One region of the Kluyvera sp. 1366 genome, then DNA from elsewhere that is predicted to be linked to it. Evidence: predicted binding sites of a transcription regulator. Region 1 holds the regulator's gene; the other holds the start of a gene.
What was found. Region 1 encodes PurR, which represses purine synthesis genes. Its sites were predicted from a motif close to CANGCAAACGTTTGCNTG; they were not measured.
Positions count from the first base shown of each region.

Region 1 (7,521 bases):
GTTCAGTGATGAAATTGGCGGCCATTTGATGTCTGGCCATATTATGACCACGGCGGAAATTTGCAAAATCATCCAGTCAGAAAACAACCGCGAAATCTGGTTTAAATTACAGGATGCCACGCAGATCAAATATATTCTGCATAAAGGTTTTGTGGGTATCGACGGAATTAGTTTGACCGTTGGCGACGTTACCAAAAGCAAGTTCTGTGTGCATCTGATTCCGGAAACCCTCGAGCGCACCACGTTAGGCGCGAAGAAGTTTGGTCAAAAGGTCAATATTGAGATTGATCCTCATACGCAGGCTATTGTGGAAACCGTTGAGCGCGTATTAGCACAGCGTGAAGCCGCTGCACTGGCGCAGATTGCCAGCGCAGAATAATGGCGTTAAAAAAGGCGCCCTGCGGCGCCTTGATTTATTTCTGCAAGCTCATTAACGCGCTACGCGTAATCCGCCATCCTTGCCACGACTGAATACCACCTGCCACAGCTGAATATCACGGGCACGAAACGCACCGGCGCAGGCGTTGAGATAATAGTCGAACATTCGTTTAAAACGTTCGCCATATTTCTCAGCCAGCTGCGGCCACGCCGCCTGAAAACGTTCATACCATGCCATTAACGTCGTATCGTAATCTGCGCCAAAGTTATGCCAATCTTCCATGACGAAATGTGGCTCACTGGCATCAGCGATTTGACGGACCGACGGCAGACAACCGTTCGGGAAGATATATTTATCAATCCACGGATCGACATTCATATCCGTTGTGAGGGCACCAATGGTGTGCAGTAAAAATATGCCGTCTGGTTTGAGATTGCGGTCAGCAACATCAAAATAAGTGGCATAGTTTTTCGGCCCGACATGTTCAAACATTCCGACAGAAACAATGCGATCATATTGATTATTCAGGTCGCGATAGTCCTGCAGTAAAATAGTGACATCCAGTCCTTCACAGCGTTGTTGTGCCAGTTTTTGTTGCTCTGCAGAAATAGTGACGCCATGCACCGTGACGCCATAATGGCGTGCGGCATATTCCGCCAGTCCGCCCCAGCCACAACCGATATCCAACAGCGTCAAGCCCGGTTCAAGTTGTAACTTGCGGCAAATCATATCCAGTTTGGCCTGCTGCGCGTTTTCCAACGTATCAGCATCTTTCCAGTAGCCGCAGGAATATTGCATATAGGGGTCAAGCATCAGTGAGAATAGATCATTACCCAGGTCGTAATGCTCTTTACCCACAATCCAGGCGCGTTTTTTCGATTGCAAATTAGTAAGACGCGCGGCGGCGATGCGCAACGTATCTTTAAAATGCCGCGGTAATTGTTTATCCAGATGGTGTTTTAAAACGCGATGGAAGAACATATCAAGCTGTTCGCACTCCCACCAACCATCCATGTAACTTTCACCTAATCCGAGCGATCCTTCCTCGAGCACGCGTTTAAAAAAATCTGGATGCTTTACCTGAATATCCCAGGGACGAGTGCCATTAACTGCAATATCAGCACGCTCTAGCAGTTCATTGACGATCCGAAACCAGTGGTTTTCTTCAAGGCTCAATTCTTCTATAACAGATGAACTCATAGCTTCTCCATCACCTTCCGATCTGAACCTGAGAAAAAGAATAGCCAATTTCCCAAGACCTGTGAGAGAACTCACGGAAAATCCGTGCGCCAGAAATCCGACGTTTTACAGAGGCATGAATTTGAATAGAAAAGTTGGACGCCGCACTGGAGTATCGTGCAGACGCCATCCCGCGACAGAGTCGCTAAAGGTATTACATTTATATTATTGATTTAATACAGAATTACTGACCCACTGAGTATATGCTCACGTGGGTCAATATTCAACGGGTTATCGTTAGTTTGCTAACGAAAAGCGTTGGCTTAGAGATTATCTTCGCAGGGACGGGAATTGTGGGCAATATCACTTTGTGCGTTTGCCGATCGCTGGCAGACAAAGCCCACCCACGCCAGTACCACGGTGGCCACCATCACTAATGTGGTGTTGAACAGCGCCTGCTCAAGGCCGGCGGAGACCAGCAGGCTGGCGACAAAGCACAATCCTAACTGGAATAAATTCTGTAATCCTGCCGCTTTACCGGTGGCGTGCGGGAAGGGCGCTAATGCGCTGGCCACCACAATCGGATAGATCGCGCCATTGGCCAGCGCCATGCCGCAGAAGGGCATCAGCAGCACAAACAGCGGCGCTGAAGGCATCAGGGCGATGACAAACAGACTTAGGATGCTCAGACTGTACAGCACCAGCAACCACGGCAGCAGTTGCGCGCCCTGATAACGATTTAACAGCGTGCGGCAGCCAAAGCCGCCAATCAGAAACGCAATGGTCTGCGGAATATAGCTCAGGCCAATATCACCCGGCGTCAGGCCAGCTGCGGCGAGAATGAAAGGTGAGCCCGTCAGCCACGCGAAAAAGCTCGCCGAACATGCCGAATAGATTAAGACGTTACCGCTGTAGACGCGGGTACCCAGCAAAGTCAACCAGCCGGGTTGTTTGCCTGAGGCAACTTTCTCGCGCTTAGGCGAGGTTAATTGCAGCGTACCGATCAGCAACACTACGGCAACCAGCGTCAGCGTGATAAAGATGCTGCGCCAGTGGAAGTGGCCGATCAGCCAGGCGCCGAGCAGCGGTGCCAGCGCCGGCGACAGCGCAACCAGCGGCATAATCGTTGCAAACACTTTATTGGCTTTCGCTTTTGGATAGTGATCCACCACCAGCGCCTGCCAGCTTACGGCAGCCGCACACACGCCAATCGCCTGCATAAAACGCAGCGCCAGCATCAGGCGGACATCGGTCACCCACAGCATTCCCAGACAACCGAGGGCGAAGATGGCAAGGCCCGCCAGCAAAATCGGCTTACGTCCATAACGATCTGATAGCGGTCCCCAAAATACCTGGGCACAGGCAAAACCGCCGAGAAACAGACTCAGGCTGGCGCTGATGGTGCCGGGTGCGCTAGCAAAATCACGCTGCATATCGCCAAAGGCGGGCAAATACATATCCGTGGCAAGAAAGCCGAGCATGCTGAGCACGGCGAGATAAGGCATAAATGCTTTAGATGACAACATGTTGATTCTCTTTTGGGCAGGGTGAACGCCGGGGAGTGTAAAAGGATGCGGCGCGCTTTGTGAAACGCTAATATTTGCATGGTGCTGTTAAAATTTTTGAAGGCAAATTTATGTGGTCAGAATATGCGCTTGAAGTGGTGGATGCAGTAGCGCGCACCGGCAGTTTTAGCGCGGCAGCGCAGGAACTGCATCGCGTGCCCTCTGCCGTCAGTTATACTGTGCGCCAGCTGGAAACCTGGCTGGCGGTGCCGCTGTTTGAGCGCCAGCATCGGGAAGTGGTGATGACAGCGGCGGGCGAGCATTTTGTGCGGGAAGGCCGATCTGTTATCAAAAAAATGCTGGCCACTCGCCGACAGTGTCAGCAACTGGCAAATGGCTGGCGCGGCGAGTTGAGCATCGCGGTTGACTGCATTGTAAAACCGCAGCGCACGCGACAGTTAGTGAAGGACTTCTATCGCCATTTTCCCGATATGGAGCTGATTATCAGCTACGAAGTGTTCAACGGCGTGTGGGATGCGTTGGCTGATGGTCGGGTGGATGTGGCGATTGGCGCAACCCAGGCCATTCCGGTGGGCGGACGTTTTGCCTTTCAGGATATGGGCGCGCTGAACTGGCGTTGTGTGGTGAGCCCTGATCATCCGCTGGTTAACAGCAAGGAGCTGGATGATGAAACCTTGCGGGCGTGGCCATCGCTGGTGCTGGAAGATACCTCGCGTGCGTTACCGCGCCGTATGACATGGACGCTGGATAATCAGCGGCGGTTGGTGGTGCCAGAGTGGGAAACCGGGATGGATTGTTTGCTGGCAGGATTGTGCGTCGGCATGGTGCCTGGCCATTTGGCGCGTCCACTGCTGGACAGCCAAAAACTGGTCGAGCTGGCGCTACCGCAGGCGTTTCCGGACAGTCCGTGCTGCGTTAGCTGGTCAGAACAGCGCGCGTCACCGGCGCTGGCGTGGTTACTGGCTTATCTCGGGGATGCGGAAACGCTGAACCACGAATGGCTCAGCGAAGTGTCGGCTTAGCGGCGGTAGTCGCGGAACGGACCGTACGCCACCGAACGACGTTCAATCAGCGTTGGCTGGACTTCGATAGTTTGCGGATCTTCGCGCTTGCTGGTGATGCGATCCAGCAGCATTTCCAGCGCTTTTTCGCCCAGTTCAGCTTTCGGCTGGTGCACGGTGGTGAGCGCTGGTGTGAAATAGCGCGCGTTGCGCACGTTATCGTAGCCAATCACCGAGATATCCTGCGGTACGCGCAAACCCATCTCATCAGCAGCGCAAATCGCGCCCATCGCCATGATATCGCCACCGCAGAACACCGCGGTTGGACGCTGTTTCTGATTTAAGATCTGTTGCATCGCCTGATAGCCCGATTCAGGCTCAAAGTCGCCCTGAACCACCCACTCCGGACGCACTGTAATGCCCGCTTCGTTCATTGCCTGCAGGAAGCCAGCATGACGTCCACCGCCGGTGTTGCGCTCCATTTGGCCAGGAATGGCACCGATATCGCGATGGCCACGTTCAATCAGATAACGCCCGGCAAGATAGCCGCCCTGAAATGCATTGTCCTGCACGGTATCGGTGAAATCACCGCGTGACGCGCCCCAATCCATCACCACCATGGGGATATTGCGGTTCTCTTCCAGCATCTGCAGCAAATCGTCTGGATATTCCGAACACATCACCAGCAAGCCGTCGACGCGCTTTTGCGCCATCATCGACAGGTAAGCGCGCTGCTTTTGCAGATCGTTGTGAGCATTGCCGAGAATCAGCGTATAGCCGCGTTCGAAGCAGCGGTTCTCCACCGCTTCGATAATTTCAGCGAAGTAGGGCGCTTCGCTGGAGGTCGCCAGCAGACCCAAGGTTTTGGTGTGATTGACTTTAAGACTACGCGCCACGGCACTTGGCGAGTAATGTAATTCTTTGATCGCTTCCCATACGGCGTTACGCGTCTCTTCCGCAACGAAACGCGTTTTGTTGATGACATGCGAAACCGTGGTGGTTGAGACACCCGCGCGTTTTGCGACATCTTTAATTGTTGCCATGAAAATGGTGCTCCTGGGCTTATCGCAACTTACTGATAAGTATATTGTTAAACGTTTGCGTCTGCTAATGCTTTTACAGCCCAAAAAAGCGGGCAAAACGGTATGTTCTAGCAGGCGAAATCACTTCATCACGCTGTAAATACAGCCTGCGCAAAATCTGTTGCGCAACGAAAGGCGGCGATTCTAGCAAGCTGGCGCGGATAACACGAGATTTTTGCCTATTGCTATGCGAAAATCGTCTTAACCCTAATAATTGTGTGACTAAGGAGTTGTGATGAATACCGACCTGAAGCTGGCGCTAATGACCACTGTTGGCGCACTGTTGATGATTATCGCCTTCAGCTTTACCGCGATCATGCATTAACAAAAAAGCCGGAGCTGACAACAGCATCCGGCTTTTTTATGTCTGTTGCGCAACAGCTAGCGAATGGTTTTTGGCGTCATCATACGACGCGCGCCCACATAGTGTTTCTGCCAGTAATCCTCACCCAATGCGCTAATCTGAATATCTTTGCCGGTACGCGGCGACTGAATGAATTTGCCATTGCCAAGATAAACGCCCACATGGTCGGCGGTACCGCGATTGTTGATGCGGAAGAACACCAGATCGCCTTTCTCCAGCATTTCACGCTTAATCGGTGCCGCATCACGCAGGTGATACATCTCATTGGCGGTGCGTGGCAGTTTGAATTTCACCAGATCTTTATAGGCGTACCACACCAGGCCGCTGCAATCGAAACCGGTGTGTGGCGAAGCGCCGCCCCACTGATAAGGTTTGCCGAGTTGACCCATTAATTTGGTCATCGCCGTTTCACGCGCTTTTTGATAACGCTGACGGTGCGCTTTACTCATTTTGATGCCGGTCAGCGCTAAGGCTTCATCATTGACGGCGATCTCTGGCGTTTTCTTCGCTAAACGTTGATGACCGTATTTCTTAGCAGAAAGTTTTAACGGGGATTTTTTGCTGGTGGTTTTGTGCAGCGCGGTTTCTGTTTTGCTCTGTTTTTTGAGTTTGAATTTTTGAACAGCAGTCAGGCGCGATTTTTTGGTGGTGGTCTTCACCGGACGTCGTTTGCGGCGCTCGTCTTCACGTGCGCTCTTTTTCTCTGCTTTAAGCGAACTGGCGTTAACGGGCGCATGCGGAGATGCAGCGGCCACATTAAAGAACAGTTGGGCTAAAGCCAGTATGAAAAGCGTAATTAGTAGACGCATAATCCGGTTACAGGTTAAGCAGGCTGAATCAAAGCAGACTGCGGAAAAGTGAGAGAAATCTGATCAAGTGACCAGCGCCGAGGCAATTCTAATCCACTTTTTTTACAAAAGGTAAGGCCTTTTTCTATTAATATGTTACCAGATTGATTCTGTAGCAAAAATGAGCGATTTCAGCTGGTTAACACAGCGAAATTATTGCTAATTATTAATTTATTAATGCCAATTAATGATATGAAAATGTTATTTGTCATGCGTTAACTTAACAAACATGGCGATTAGCCAGTGCAAACGCAAAATCCCGTTTTCAGTCCGGGAGCGAAATCGCTACAATAAACAAACACGAAGTAGAAGATTAAGGAAGGCAATAATGAGTACTGTTGAAAAAATTCAGCGTCAGATCGCAGAAAACCCGATTCTGCTGTACATGAAAGGTTCGCCAAAGCTGCCAAGCTGTGGTTTTTCGGCGCAAGCCGTGCAGGCGCTTTCTGCGTGTGGCGAGCGTTTCGCTTACGTGGATATTCTGCAGAACCCGGATATTCGCGCTGAAATGCCGAAATACGCTAACTGGCCAACCTTCCCGCAGCTGTGGGTCGACGGTGAACTGGTCGGCGGCTGCGACATCATCGTTGAGATGTTCCAGCGCGGTGAACTTCAGCCACTGCTGAAAGAGACCGCTGAGAAGTATAAAGAAGCGGAATAATGCAGAAGGCCGACACATGTCGGCCTTTTCTTTAGTTACTCGGCAGACGCCTCGTCTGCGGATTCTTCACTGAAAGCCAGCGGCCAGCCGCCCAGGCGTTTCCAGCGGTTTACCAACTCACAGAACAGCGTCGCGGTTTGCTCGGTGTCATACAGCGCCGAATGCGCCTGCGTGCTATCAAACTCCATTCCCGCCGCTTTACAGGCTTTCGCCAACACGGTTTGCCCCAGCACTAAACCGCTCAGTGCCGCGGTATCAAAAGTGGCAAACGGGTGGAACGGATTGCGCTTCAGGCTGGCGCGCTCGGCGGCCGCCATCACGAAGTTGAGATCGAAAGTGGCATTGTGCGCCACGATAATGGCGCGATTGCAGCCGCTATCTTTGGTGCCTTTGCGCACCATTTTAAAAATCGCGTGCAGGGCTTCATATTCACTTACCGCACCGCGCAGCGGATTGGTGGGGTCGATGCCGGTAAACGCCA
Region 1 is NZ_JBTRDW010000006.1:42,718-50,238, reverse strand. Features, by position in the region: gene ACVLVH_RS14370 (riboflavin synthase subunit alpha) at 1-379, shown strand, start outside; gene cfa (cyclopropane fatty acyl phospholipid synthase) at 431-1,579, opposite strand; gene punC (purine nucleoside transporter PunC) at 1,882-3,084, opposite strand; gene punR (DNA-binding transcriptional activator PunR) at 3,195-4,106, shown strand; gene purR (HTH-type transcriptional repressor PurR) at 4,103-5,128, opposite strand; gene cydH (cytochrome bd-I oxidase subunit CydH) at 5,403-5,492, shown strand; gene ACVLVH_RS14340 (C40 family peptidase) at 5,549-6,340, opposite strand; gene ACVLVH_RS14335 (Grx4 family monothiol glutaredoxin) at 6,705-7,040, shown strand; gene rnt (ribonuclease T) at 7,076-7,521, opposite strand, start outside.

Region 2 (7,521 bases), on a different contig from region 1:
GAAGCCTACGCCATTCCCGATGTCGATTTATGACAACATCGCCTTCGGCGTGCGGCTGTTTGAGAAGCTGTCGCGTGCCGATATGGATGAGCGCGTGCAGTGGGCGCTGACCAAAGCCGCGCTGTGGAATGAAACCAAAGACAAGCTGCATCAGAGCGGTTACAGTCTTTCCGGCGGTCAGCAGCAGCGTTTGTGCATCGCCCGCGGCATCGCGATTCGCCCGGAAGTGCTGTTGCTGGATGAGCCTTGCTCCGCGCTGGATCCGATTTCAACCGGTCGTATTGAAGAGCTGATCACCGAACTGAAGCAGGATTACACTGTGGTGATCGTGACTCACAACATGCAGCAGGCTGCGCGTTGTTCTGACCACACCGCTTTTATGTATCTGGGCGAGCTGATTGAGTTCAGCGATACCGATACCTTGTTCACTAAGCCCGCAAAGAAGCAGACCGAAGATTACATCACCGGTCGTTACGGCTGATTCAGGAGACGCACATGGATAATTTAAATCTGAACAAACACATCTCCGGTCAGTTCAACGCGGAGCTGGAGCACATTCGCACGCAAGTGATGATCATGGGCGGCATGGTTGAGAAGCAGCTGATGGACGCCATCACCGCGATGCACAACCAGGATGGCGAGCTGGCGCGTCACGTCATTGACGGCGACCAGAAGGTTAACATGATGGAAGTGGAGATTGATGAAGCCTGCGTACGGATCATCGCCAAACGCCAACCGACCGCCAGCGATTTGCGCCTGGTAATGGCGATCATCAAGACCATTTCTGAGCTGGAACGCATTGGCGACGTGGCGGAAAAAATCAGCCGCACCGCGCTGGAGAAGTTCAGCCAGCAGCACCTGCCACTACTGGTGAGCCTTGAAGCGCTTGGTCATCACACCGTGCAGATGCTGCACGACGTGTTGGATGCGTTCGCGCGCATGGATCTCAACGAAGCCATCAAAATCTACCGCGAAGATAAGAAGGTGGATAAAGAGTACGAAGGCATCGTGCGTCAGCTGATGACCTACATGATGGAAGATCCGCGCACTATCCCAAGCGTGCTGACCGCGCTGTTCTGCGCGCGCGCCATCGAGCGTATCGGCGATCGCTGCCAGAACATTTGCGAAATTATCTTCTATTTCGTCAAAGGTCAGGATTTCCGTCATGTGGGCGGCGACAAGCTGGATGAACTGCTGTCGGGCGATGACGGCAGCAATAAACCCTCTTGATTGATGCGTCGGCGGCCCGTTGCCACTGTGGCTAACGGGCTGCCTGCTTAAATTCTGTCTGTTCTCATCGATTCCCTCTCTTTATACTTGGCGCACTTTTTTCTGCCAGGTGCTGTTACATGTCTTCCCCAACTCCTCAAAAACAAGCCATTACACCGGCGAAAGCCATGGTGGCGGCTATCAGCGGCTACGCGATGGACGGATTTGATCTGCTGATTCTTGGCTTTATGCTGCCGGCGATCAGCGTCTCGCTGGCGCTCGATCCGTCTCAGGCCGGTTCGCTGGTCACCTGGACACTGATTGGCGCGGTGATCGGCGGCATCGTGTTTGGCCATCTCAGCGATCGTTATGGTCGCATCCGTATCCTTACCGTTACTATTCTGGTGTTCTCAGTGTTCACCGGCCTGTGCGCCGTGGCGCAGGGTTATTGGGATCTGCTGGTGTACCGCACGCTGGCGGGCGTGGGATTGGGCGGAGAGTTCGGCATCGGCATGGCGCTGATTGCCGAAGCCTGGCCGAAAGAGAAGCGCAACCGCGCCTCGGCGTGGGTGGGCATTGGCTGGCAGCTCGGTGTGCTGCTGGCGGCCTTTATCACGCCGCCGCTGCTGAGCGTGATTGGCTGGCGCGGCATGTTCCTCGTCGGTTTGCTGCCGGCGCTGGTCTCCTTTGTGATTCGCCGCAGCATGGGCGAGCCGGAGAGCTTTACCCGCCACGTGGAGAAAACGCCGCAGCTCTCGTTTGGCGCACGTCTTAAATTGCTGTTTGCCGATCGCGCCACCAGTAAAGCCAGCCTGGGGATTTTCATTCTCTGCTCGGTGCAGAACTTTGGTTACTACGGATTGATGATCTGGATGCCGAGCTATCTGTCGTCCAGCTTCGGTTTCAGCCTGACCAAATCTGGCCTGTGGACGGCGGTGACGGTGGTGGGCATGACGTTCGGCATCTGGCTGTTTGGCGTGCTGGCCGATCGTTTCGCGCGCTGGAAAATCTTCCTGCTGTATCAGTTTGGCGCGGTGGTGATGGTGGTGGTGTATGCGCAGCTGCGCGATCCTACGGTGATGCTGTTTACCGGCGCGCTGATGGGGATGTTTGTGAACGGCATGATCGGCGGCTACGGCGCGCTGATTTCCGATACTTTCCCACCGCAGGCGCGCGCAACGGCGCAGAACGTGTTGTTTAATTTGGGGCGTGGCGTAGGCGGGTTTGGTCCATTGGTGATTGGCCTGCTGGCGACCAATATCTCTTTCACCGCGGCGATCACGCTGCTGGCGCTGATTTATCTGCTGGATATCGCCGCCACGCTGTTCCTGCTGCCGAAGAAGCAGAGCAACGAGGATTCGTTAGGGGCGATTGGCTGATTTGGATTGTGCTGGCTGTCCCCCATCCCGGCCTTCCCCCATTCATGGGGGAAGGCCGGGATGGGGGACAGCCAGCACGAACCGAGGAGGGGGAAAACGAGCTCTACCCCACCAAATCCCAGCCACGCGCGCGCCACAAATCCGGCAACTGCGCCATATCATCAAAGCGCGTCACCAGCGGATGATCGAGTTCGGGATTGTGCGCATCGGCGCAGTAGTAAAACACCGGAATCCCGGCCGCGATCCCGGCACGCGCGCCCGCTTCGGAATCATCCACCAGAATGCACTTCTCAATCGGCACCTGCATCTGCTCGGCGGCGTGATACATCAATTCCGGATCCGGCTTCCAGTGGTTAATGTCATACCCGCTGTACAGCTTGCCATCGAGATACGGCAGCATGCCGGTCAATCCCAGCGAATGCTGCATCTTCTTCACCGTGCCGTTTGAAACCACACACATTGGTACTTTCACGCGCTCCACCAGCGCTTTGGCACCGGCAATCGGCTTCAAATCGAGATCAAACAATCTCGCCACTTCGGCGCGATAGGCGGTTTCCACTTCTTCGAGTGGCAGTTCAACCTGCTGTTCGGCTGCCACATCGCGGATGATGTCGTAGAGCTTTACCCCTTTATACTGCTCAAACATTTGCTGCAGAGAGCGTTCAATACCGTAGCGGGCAAAGGTGTTGACGTAAGCTTGCGTACAGATCACTTCGCTGTCGACCAGCGTGCCGTCGCAATCAAAAAAAATACATTCCACCGACATCGCACATCATCCTTTTGTTAAACAATAAGCTGACACTCTAGCGCACTGAGCGCAGAAAGCGACCCTGAGCAACCGGTTGCGAAAAATCAGTGTTTTGCCACGCTAAACTCTATAGGATACGCGGCGATAAATTTTTTAGCGGAACAGTGGAATGACTAATCAGGGCCTTTTGCAGCGCATCTTCAAACTGCAGGAACACGGAACCACCATGCGTACCGAAGTGATTGCCGGTTGCACGACTTTCCTGACGATGGTGTACATCGTTTTCGTTAACCCGCAAATTCTCGGTGTAGCGGGCATGGATACGCAGGCAGTGTTTGTTACTACCTGCTTGATTGCCGCGTTCGGCAGTATTCTGATGGGGCTGGTGGCGAATTTGCCGGTAGCACTGGCACCGGCGATGGGCCTGAACGCCTTCTTCGCCTTTGTGGTGGTCGGGGCCATGGGATACTCGTGGCAGATTGGTATGGGCGCGATTTTCTGGGGCGCGCTGGGTCTGCTGATCCTCACACTGCTGCGCGTGCGTTACTGGATGATTGCCAACATTCCGCTCAGCCTGCGTGTTGGCATCACCGCTGGTATTGGTCTGTTTATCGCCATGATGGGGCTGAAAAACGCCGGAATTATCGTGCCAAACGCCGATACCATTGTGGCTGTGGGTAATCTGACCTCGCACAGCGTGCTGCTTGGGGCGCTGGGTTTCTTCATCATCGCGATTCTGGCTTCCCGCAATATCCATGCGGCGGTGCTGGTGTCGATTGTGGTGACGACCGCGCTAGGCTTGATCATTGGCGATGTGAAATTCAGCGGCGTGTTCGCAGCGCCACCTGCGATCACATCCGTTGTAGGCCAGGTTGATATCAAAGGCGCGTTCAATATCGGCATGGCCGGGGTGATCTTCTCCTTTATGCTGGTCAATCTGTTCGACTCCTCCGGCACGCTGATTGGCGTGACCGATAAAGCCGGGCTGACCGACGAGAAAGGCACTTTCCCGCGCATGAAGCAGGCGCTGTACGTCGATAGCATCAGTTCGGTGACCGGTTCGCTGATTGGTACCTCATCGGTAACCGCCTACATTGAAAGTTCGTCCGGTGTGGCGATCGGCGGTCGTACCGGCTTGATGGCGGTGATCACCGGGATTCTGTTCCTGCTGGTGATGTTCCTGTCACCGCTGGCGGCGATGGTGCCCTCTTATGCGGCGGCGGGTGCGCTGATTTACGTTGGCGTATTGATGACGGCGTCGCTGTCACGCGTGCAGTGGGACGATCTCACCGAAGCGGTGCCAGCGTTTGTTACTGCGGCGATGATGCCGTTCAGCTTCTCGATCACGGAAGGTATCGCGCTGGGCTTTATCTCTTACTGCGTGATGAAGTTGGGAACCGGCCGCTGGCGTGAAATCAGCCCGTGCGTGGTGGTGGTCGCGCTACTGTTCGTGCTGAAAATCGTCTTTATCGATGCCCACTAAACAGTAAAGGCCGCTGATGCGGCCTTTTTTACGGATGTCCCATCTCATGCGGCGTGACCAAACTGGTCAGGCGCAGCGTATGCGGCCCTATATTGGGTTTACTCATCTCGACATCGCGCAGTGCTTGCCACTGCTGCGCGCCATCAATCTCCCACAGATGTAAGCGTTCGGTGCCGGGCGACAGCGCGCACGACCACACCAGCGTGGGCTCAGCATCACACACCGCCTGAATATCGGGGAACACGGTGGAACGCAGCCGACCGGCCGCAGGATGCAAACGCAGTGAATCAATACCGCTATCGGTTTCGCCGGTGAGCTTGAGAATGCTTTGGCGCAGCGTCCAGATTTGCGTCAGCGCTTCCATGAAATCCTGCTGCGCGTTAATCCATGCTTTTTCGCCGGAGGAGAGATCCTGTGTCAGCATATCCTGTGTTTGGCGACTGTGTGCGCGCACAATTTCCATATCCAGTCCGGCGCGGCCGCCTTCTTCGGCCAGCAGCACACCGATAGTGTTTCCGGCGTAGGAGATGCTGAAATCGGGCAGGTTGGCATCGGCAAAACAGGGACGTCCGCTGCTGCTGGTCGTTAGCGCGGGGAGTTCGCGGATACCGTAGACGCGTAACATCAGCTGAGCAAGCAGTTCGCGTGCGGCGAGAAAGCGTCCGCGACGCTTGTCAGCGAAGCGCTGAGCGCTGTTGATTACTTCTTGTGGCACCCGCATGTTCTCAGAAGAAAAGGGCGGATTACCTATCCAACGTACAAAATGACTAGCCATCTGTCGCTCCATGAAAATGGTCGAATAATCATCAGTGCTATTGTAAGAATTTTCTCATGGGTTTGCATCCGGCTTAAGATGGAATAGGCGATATTTCAGATAAGGACGAAGCCATGCGGCAATCCCATTTGGCAACTTTGCATAGAACGCTTTTGCAGAAACCTGCCGGATTGAGTGCCTAACTGTGTGATGTGGTGTAGGATTTGGGCAGTAAAACAGCACATCAAAGTGCGCTAACTCTTCATTCATCTGCCCATTGTGCGCATTGTTAAAACAGGCACGTCGGAGTTTTTTATGTCAGATACCGCTATTTCTCGCCAGGAATCGATCTCGCTTGATGAGTTTCGTCACGGCATGCGTCGCTTAACCGCGGGTGTTTCTCTGGTTACCACCGAATTTCAGGGCGAAAAGCTGGGGCTGATTGCCACGTCGGTCAGTTCGCTTGCGGCTGAGCCACCCAGCCTGCTGGTATGCGTGAATCGTAGCGCGTCCAGTCATGATGCTTTTACCGCAGCCGGCCATTTTGCCGTGAACGTGCTGCGTGAGCAGCATGACGACTTATGTGCCCAGTTCAGCCAATCCTCACGCCGCGCCGAGCGTTTTCAAAACGGTACGTGGCAGACGCTGAATACCGGCGCGCCGATTCTGGCTGATGCGCTGGTGAGTTTTGATTGCCAGCTGGAGAAGGTAGTGGAGTGGAACACGCACAGCGTGCTGCTGGCGCGTATCGTGGGCATTGCTCTGCCAGGTGAAGCGGCAGAGCCGATGATCTACTTCAACAGCGGCTTCCATTCACTGGGATAACCGCTTGAAACGGGCGTCGTGGGCTAAGCCCGACGCCTTTTCTCAATCAGGCAAAGGTGCTGGCTTCATCAAAGCCGAGACGCGGCAGACGCGCGTGCAGTTTGCTGGCTTCGCCATAGCCGAGATTGATCAGTAAGTTCACCTGCCATTTGCTCTCGCTAAAGAAGGCGTCGTTCACTTTTGACGGATCGAAACCGGACATCGGGCCGGCATCCAGGCCCAGCGAACGCGCAGCCAGAATCAAATAACCTGCCTGCAAGCTGCTGTTACGGAACGCGGTCTCTTTCGCCAGATCCGGGCTGCTGGTAAACCAGCTGCGCGCATCACCATGCGGGAACAGCTTCGGCAGCGCTTCATAGAACTCAGGATCCCACGCCACGATCACCGTTACCGGAGCGGACATGGTTTTGTCGACGTTGCCGGAGGAGAGCGCGGGTTTCAGCTTCTCTTTGCCTTCCTGCGAGGTCACAAACACAAAACGGCCCGGCGAGCAGTTAGCCGAGGTTGGACCCAGCGCGGTCAGGTGATAGAGCTGCTCCAGCACCTCCCGAGAAACCGGTTTGTCCTGCCAATAGCTGTGGGTGCGGGCTTCGATGAACAGCGTGTTCAGCGCCACGCTGTCGAGCGTTGTACTCATGTTTCTCTCCTGTTCAGGCAGCAACTTGCGCCCAATATTTAGCATGAATAATGAATGTACCCAGCAGGACCTGTTCGCCGGGCAATGATCGTTATACTGCAAAGGCGTGGGAGAGCCAAATAACAAAGACGCATGTCAACCGGGCGCCAGATGCGCGTGAATGCGCACCCGACATGAGAACGCCGCAGGCCATTACTTACCAATACAGAAACTGGAGAAGATTCTGCCCAGCAAATCGTCTGAGGTGAATTCACCGGTGATTTCGCTCAGCGCTTGCTGCGCTAACCGTAACTCTTCTGCCAGTAATTCGCCGGCCCACGCGCCTAACAGCTGATGCTTGCCCTGCTGCAAGTGGGTTGCGGCTAACTCCAGTGCTTGCAGATGGCGGCGACGGGCGAGGAATCCACCTTCCATATTGCCGGCAAATCCCATGCTCTGTTTCAGGTGATCGCGCAGCGCTTCCACACCTTCCCCGGTGCGCGCCGA
Region 2 is NZ_JBTRDW010000008.1:237,469-244,989, reverse strand. Features, by position in the region: gene pstB (phosphate ABC transporter ATP-binding protein PstB) at 1-481, shown strand, start outside; gene phoU (phosphate signaling complex protein PhoU) at 496-1,230, shown strand; gene ACVLVH_RS19000 (MFS transporter) at 1,350-2,588, shown strand; gene yieH (6-phosphogluconate phosphatase) at 2,692-3,354, opposite strand; gene ACVLVH_RS18990 (NCS2 family permease) at 3,506-4,819, shown strand; gene ACVLVH_RS18985 (4'-phosphopantetheinyl transferase family protein) at 4,848-5,594, opposite strand; gene ACVLVH_RS18980 (flavin reductase family protein) at 5,889-6,398, shown strand; gene ACVLVH_RS18975 (malonic semialdehyde reductase) at 6,445-7,035, opposite strand; gene mnmE (tRNA uridine-5-carboxymethylaminomethyl(34) synthesis GTPase MnmE) at 7,228-7,521, opposite strand, start outside.
Region 2: the regulator PurR is predicted to act here: its motif matches at 3,420-3,437, upstream of ACVLVH_RS18990 (NCS2 family permease).